2 linked regions of the Verrucosispora sp. NA02020 genome follow. Each later gene encodes a partner of the first gene's protein in a complex. Links are inferred from orthologs where the notes say so. Each region holds a gene or a part of one and is shown on either strand. Other genes may lie near its edges.

Region 1 (3,046 bases):
GTACGCCACCTGCGGCTTACCGATGTTCGCCTCGACGTTGAACTCGCGGCGCATCCGGTCGACCAGGATGTCCAGGTGCAGCTCGCCCATGCCGGAGATGACCGTCTGACCGGTCTGGTCGTCCAGCTTGACGCGGAAGGTCGGGTCCTCCTCGGCCAGCCGCTGGATGGCGGTGCTGAGCTTCTCCTGGTCGGCCTTGGTCTTCGGCTCGATGGCGACCTCGATGACCGGCTCCGGGAAGGTCATCGACTCCAGGATGACCGGGTTCGCCGGGTCACACAGGGTGTCACCGGTGGTGGTCTGCTTGAGACCCTGCACCGCGATGATGTCGCCGGCCTGGGCAGAGCCGCGCTCTTCCCGCTTGTTGGCGTGCATCTGGTAGATCTTGCCGATCCGCTCCTTGCGGTCCTTGGTGGAGTTGACCACCTGGGAGCCGGACTCGAGCGTGCCGGAGTAGATGCGCACGTAGGTGAGCTTGCCGAGGTGCTTGTCCGTCTGGATCTTGAAGGCCAGACCGGAGAACGGCTCGGCCACCGCCGGCTTACGCAGCAGCGGGGTCTCACCGTCGGTGGCGGTGCCCTCGATCGCCGGGATGTCCAGCGGCGACGGCAGGTACGCGACGACCGCGTCCAGCATCGGCTGGATGCCCTTGTTCTTGAAGGCGGTGCCGGTGAGGACCGGGTTGGCCTTGCCGCCGATGGTGGCCCGACGGATGGCGGCCTTGATCTCCTCGACGGAGATCTCCTCGCCCTCCAGGTACTTCTCCATCACCGAGTCGTCGACGTCGGCGAGGGTCTCCATCAGCTTCTCGCGCCACTCGGCGGCGGAGTCGGCGAGGTCGGCCGGGATCTCCTCGACCGCGTAGTCCTCACCCTTCTGGGTCTCGCCACGCCAGGTGAGGGCCCGCATCTCGACCAGGTCGACCACGCCGATGAAGTCGCTCTCGGCGCCGATCGGGATCTGGAGCACCAGCGGAGTGGCGTTCAGCCGGTCGATCATCATCTGCACGCAGCGGAAGAAGTCCGCGCCGGTACGGTCCAGCTTGTTGACGAAACACATCCGGGGGACGTTGTACTTGTCCGCCTGACGCCAGACGTTCTCCGTCTGCGGCTCCACGCCGGCCACGCCGTCGTAGACCGCGACCGCACCGTCCAGGACACGCAGCGACCGCTCCACCTCGACCGTGAAGTCGACGTGGCCGGGCGTGTCGATGATCTGGATCGTGTGGCCCTTCCACTCGCACTTCGTGGCGGCGGAAGTGATGGTGATACCGCGCTCCTGCTCCTGCTCCATCCAGTCCATGACGGCAGCGCCCTCGTGGACCTCACCGATCTTGTACGTGATACCGGTGTAGAACAGGATTCGCTCGGTGGTAGTGGTCTTACCGGCATCGATGTGCGCCATGATGCCGATATTGCGTACGTTGGCGAGCGCGTCTGCGGCGGCCACTTCAATCCCTACTTATCGTCGTCTCGACACAACTGGTGGCGGTCCCGGCGCCGGATGGGCACCGGGACCAAGCTGTTACCAGCGGTAGTGCGCGAAGGCCTTGTTGGACTCCGCCATCTTGTGCGTGTCCTCGCGCCGCTTGACGGCGGCACCGAGGCCGTTGCTCGCGTCCAGCAGCTCGTTCATCAGCCGCTCGACCATGGTCTTCTCCCGGCGGGCCTTGGAGTAGGTCACCAGCCAGCGCAGGCCGAGGGTGGTCGCCCGGGCCGGACGGACCTCGACCGGCACCTGGTAGGTCGCGCCACCGACACGGCGGCTGCGGACCTCGAGAGTCGGCTTGACGTTGTCCATCGCGCGCTTGAGCGTGACGACCGGGTCGGTGCCGGACTTCTCCCGGCAGCCCTCCAGGGCCGCGTACACGATGCGCTCGGCGAGCTGGCGCTTGCCGCGCAGGAGGATCTTGTTCACCAGCTGGGTGACCAACGGCGAGTTGTACACCGGGTCAGCGACCAGCGGCTTCCGCGGAGCGGGTCCCTTACGCGGCATGTCAGCTCTTCTCCTTCTTGGCGCCGTAGCGGCTGCGCGCCTGCTTGCGGTTACGGACACCCTGGGTGTCCAGCGAACCGCGGACGATCTTGTAACGCACACCGGGGAGGTCCTTCACCCGGCCGCCACGGACGAGCACGATCGAGTGCTCCTGCAGGTTGTGACCCACGCCCGGGATGTAGGCGGTCACCTCGATCTGGCTGCTGAGCTTCACACGAGCGACCTTGCGCAGCGCGGAGTTCGGCTTCTTGGGAGTGGTGGTGTACACACGGGTGCACACGCCGCGCCGCTGAGGGGAACCCTTCAGCGCCGGGGTCTTGGTCTTGGTCGTCTTGGCCTGTCGGCCCTTGCGGACCAGCTGCTGGATCGTGGGCACCGGGTTTCTCCGCTCCCTTCGGCCGCTCACGCGGCCGCGCTCGCTCGGTCGGCCTGATGACCGACCCTCCTACATTCCGACCAGGTCCACCTCGCGGTGGTCCCGGCACCCGCGGTCGGGCGTGTCGCCCGAGCACGGTCCCGGTTCCGGTTCCGACGCTCACGCGGAGGTTCCGGGTTGTGTCACCGGCGCGCGGATCTCCGCCGCCGGGTCTTCTGGCTCAGTCGTGTCGCTGTTCGGATGCCGGTATCACCGGATCCCGCGCACGCACGAGTTGCCCGGGCAAGCCCGGGCGCAAGGGGAAAGAGTACCTACCACAGCCGTGCAGGTCAAAACGGATGACCCGCCGGACTTCTCACTGCTCGCCGGCCGGGCTCGTCACGCCTCACGCCTGTGATGGGCACCTACGGAGACAAGTGTACCGGCTCCGCCGGAAACCGGACCGGTAGCCCCTGGGCGGGACCGATCGGTATCCGGCGCTCGCCCGCTCGTCCCGACCCGACGTGGGCCGGATCTCAGGTCAGCGTCAGCAGCAGCGCCAGCCCCAGGCCCGACAGGCAGAGCAGAAGACCGGCACCACCGCAGCTGATCCCGGCGATCGCCACGCCACGGCCGGTGAACCGGACCGCCGGCGGTGCGGCCGGGCGGCGGATCTGCCGGAGGCCGAGCAGGCCG
Region 2 (3,129 bases), 540 kb from region 1 along the record:
CCGGGCGAGTTGATGTACATGATGATGTCCCGGTCGGGGTCGGTCCCCTCCAGGGTGAGCAGCTGGGCCATCACGTCGTTGGCCGACGCGTCGTCCACCTGGACGCCGAGGAAGATGATCCGGTCCTCGAAGAGCTTGTTGTACGGGTTGGACTCCTTGACCCCGTACGACGTGCGCTCCACGAACGACGGCAGGACGTAGCGGTTGTGCACGGCCGCGAACTGTGGCGGCAGGCTCAGGTCGGTCATCGTCTGCTCCTCGATCAGCTCAGGGTCCCGGCGCCCTCGGGAACCTGGGCGGCCCCGGTGATCACCTTGTCGATGAAGCCGTAGTCCACGGCCTCCTGGGCGGTGAACCAACGGTCACGGTCCGAGTCCGCCTCGATCTGCGCCGGGGACTGGCCGGTGTGGGAGGCGACCCGCTCCTGGAACATCCGCTTGGTGTAGAGCATCTGCTCGGCCTGGATCGCGATGTCGGCCGCGGTACCGCCCATGCCACCGGAGGGCTGGTGCATCATGATCCGGGCGTGCGGGAGGGCGTAGCGCTTGCCCTTGGTGCCCGCGCAGAGCAGCAGCTGGCCCATCGAGGCCGCCATGCCCATCGCCACGGTCGACACGTCGTTGTCGATGAACTGCATGGTGTCGTAGATGGCCATACCCGAGTAGACGGAGCCACCGGGCGAGTTGATCCAGAGGTTGATGTCGCGGTCCGGGTCCTCCGCAGCGAGCAGCAGCAGCTGCGCGCAGATGCGGTTGGCGACCTGGTCGGTCACCTCGCTGCCCAGGAAGACGATCCGCTCCTTGAGCAACCGGTTGTAGACCGAGTCGTCGAGGTTGCCAATGGTGTCACCGCCACGGGCGTCAATCGCCCGGAGCGGCTTCGCTGGGATGTGCATGTCGGTCATGGCAGCCCTTCGCTCTCCGTACCGTCGTGTCCGACACTAACCGCTGCGCCGGGCGGCAGAGCCCCGGTCCGGGCACTGTTCGCTCTCAGCGCAGGACCCCTGAGAGGCGTACCCGGCAAAGGAATCGGGCCACCACCCACCGCTACCGGCGGACGGTGGCCCACCCCCGCGATCAGTGCTCGTGCGCGTGCTCCTGCTCGCTCGCCTCACGGAGAGCGTCGAGGCTCACCTCGTTGCCGGCCGAGTCCTTGATCTTGACGCGCTCCATGACCGAGGCGAGCGCCTTGCCCCGCCGCACGTCGCCGTAGACCGCGCCGGCCGTGCCGGAGCGGACCAGCTGGTCGTAGTACTGCTGGGGGGCCATGCCGGCGCGCTGGGCGCGGTGCACGATCTCGTGGCCGAACTCGTCGTCGGAGACCTGCGTGTCCTCGGCGTCGGCCAGCGTGTCGAGCAGCAGCTGGACCTTGACGCCCTGGGTGGCGGCCTCGGTCAGCTCGGTGTCGATCTGCTCCTCGGTCTTCTCCTCGGCGGAGAGGTAGTCCTCCATCGAGGCGCCGATGCGCTCGAGCTGGTCGACCATCGCCTGCTTGCGGCTCTCCACCTCGTCGCGGATGACGCCCTCCGGCGCCGGCACGTCGGCGACCTCGACGAGCTGCTCGAGGGCCTTGTCCCGGGCGGCGTAGATCTGCTCGACCCGCTTGCCCCGGGTGACCCGCTCACGCAGGTCGTCGCGCAGCTCCCCGATGGTGTCGAACTCGCTGGCCAGCTGGGCGAAGTCGTCGTCCAGCTCGGGCAGCTCCTTCTCCTTGACCGTCCGCACGGTCACCGCCACGTCAGCGTCCCGACCGGCGAAGTCGCCGCCGACGAGCTGGGTGGTGAAGGTGGTGTCCTCGCCGGCGGAGAGGCCGACCACGGCCTCGTCCAGGCCCGGCAGGAGCTGCTTGCTGCCCACCTCGTGGGAGATGTTGCTGGCCGAGCCGCCCGGCACCTCCTCGCCGTCGACGGTCGCCCGCAGGTCGATCTGCACGTAGTCGCCCTCGGCGGCCGGCCGCTCCACGGTCTTGAGGGTGGCGAAGCGCTCGCGCAGGCTCTTCACCTGCTCGTCGATCTCGCTGTCGTCGATCTTGAGCTCGTCGACCGTGACCTCGATGCTGGCCAGGTCGGGCAGGGTGATCTCCGGCCGGACGTCGACCTCGGCGGTGAAGTTCAGCGAGTCACCGTCGTTGAACTCGGTGATCTCGACCTCGGGGCGACCCAGGGTCTTGAGGTCGTGCTCGCGCACCGCGCTCAGGATGTTCTGCGGGATCGCCTCCTGCACCGCCTCGTTGAGCACGGTGCCCCGGCCGACCCGCTGGTCGATGATCGCGGACGGGACCTTGCCCCGGCGGAAGCCGGGAATCTGGATCTGCTGACCGATCTCCCGGTACGCCTTCTTGAGGCTCGGCTCGAGCTCGACGAACGGCACCTCGATGGCGAGCCGCACGCGCGTCGGGCTCAGAGTCTCGACGGTGCTCTTCACAGGCGTACTCCTTGACGGATCTCGGTTGTCTCTGGGGCGCTCTTACAGCCCATAGAGTGTAGGCGAGCCGGCACGGCGGGCCGGCAGCGCCCGGGAACCGCACGAACGGCAGGACCCGGAACGGTGACCGGCGCCCGGGTCGACCCGGCCGCGAGCGGCAGTCGGGGTGGCGGGATTTGAACCCACGGCCCCTCGCTCCCAAAGCGAGTGCGCTACCAAGCTGCGCCACACCCCGTGGCGACGTGCAGTCTATGCCGTCGGTCCGACAAAGGGATGCCGGGGCGTCACCCAACGCGCCGAACGGGATGAACAGGACATCGCGGCCGTTACCCACCATCCCCGGCCATCCGTACCGCCGCGCCGACGACCGCGCGGACGCCGCACCGGATACGGCCGCGCGGGGCAGACGCGCATTGGGTACGCTGTCGGCGCGCCCTGATCCGTCGGGGCGTAACGCGGGCGTAGCTCAATGGCAGAGCTTCAGTCTTCCAAACTGACGGTGCGAGTTCGATTCTCGTCGCCCGCTCCAGCACCACCGGCCCAGGTCAGCGGCGTTCTCGCCCAGCCTGGGCCGTTCTTTATGGCGATCCGGTCCCGCTCGTGAGGAGCAAGGTCGAATGTGAGCCTCTCGCGCGATACGGAGAGTCCTAGTCCGACAGCAGCCGACTCCGGACCTGGGAGGCGTCCTAGCATGGCCGAATGAGCA

What was found.
Region 2: the proteins of rpsG (region 1) and tig are in contact, whole or in part, in a crystal structure (PDB 3GTY), measured with the Thermotoga maritima proteins. The link is inferred for Verrucosispora sp. NA02020 from one-to-one orthologs. Residues at the interface, in WP_004081843.1 of Thermotoga maritima: Lys34, Lys52, Lys55, Glu59, Arg62, Gln63, Glu66, Asn67, Lys69, Val71, Arg95, Ala109, Lys110, Lys111, Gly112, Arg113, Pro114, Glu117, Glu121, Ile124, Ala125, Tyr127, Asn128, Asn129, Thr130, Gly131, Lys135, Asp139, Arg142, Met143; in WP_004081061.1 of Thermotoga maritima: Glu122, Val124, Val129, Leu130, Tyr133, Glu188, Gly259, Ile262, Tyr263, Glu266, Ser270, Glu273, Gln274, Glu277, Arg308, Gln311, Ile312, Ser315, Tyr316, Glu325, Arg329, Arg336, Leu363, Phe366, Trp367, Arg373, Leu377, Arg381, Leu384, Glu387.

What each region holds. Positions count from the first base shown.
Region 1 is NZ_CP054923.1:6,375,078-6,378,123, forward strand. What follows is about bases 261-2,990. They hold rpsG (30S ribosomal protein S7), read right to left. Parts: upstream 1,996-2,990; coding sequence 1,525-1,995; downstream 261-1,524. Other genes in these bases: fusA (elongation factor G), read right to left, coding at 261-1,449; rpsL (30S ribosomal protein S12), read right to left, coding at 1,997-2,371; HUT12_RS28475 (hypothetical protein), read right to left, coding at 2,887-2,990. Outside these bases: more of fusA, read right to left, coding at 1-260; more of HUT12_RS28475, read right to left, coding at 2,991-3,046.
Region 2 is NZ_CP054923.1:5,831,131-5,834,259, forward strand. The notes cover bases 251-3,063. They hold tig (trigger factor), read right to left. Parts: upstream 2,424-3,063; coding sequence 1,077-2,423; downstream 251-1,076. Other genes in these bases: HUT12_RS25940 (ClpP family protease), read right to left, coding at 263-904. Outside these bases: HUT12_RS25935 (ATP-dependent Clp protease proteolytic subunit), read right to left, coding at 1-248. UniProt on the Bacillus subtilis protein: Involved in protein export. Acts as a chaperone by maintaining the newly synthesized protein in an open conformation. Functions as a peptidyl-prolyl cis-trans isomerase.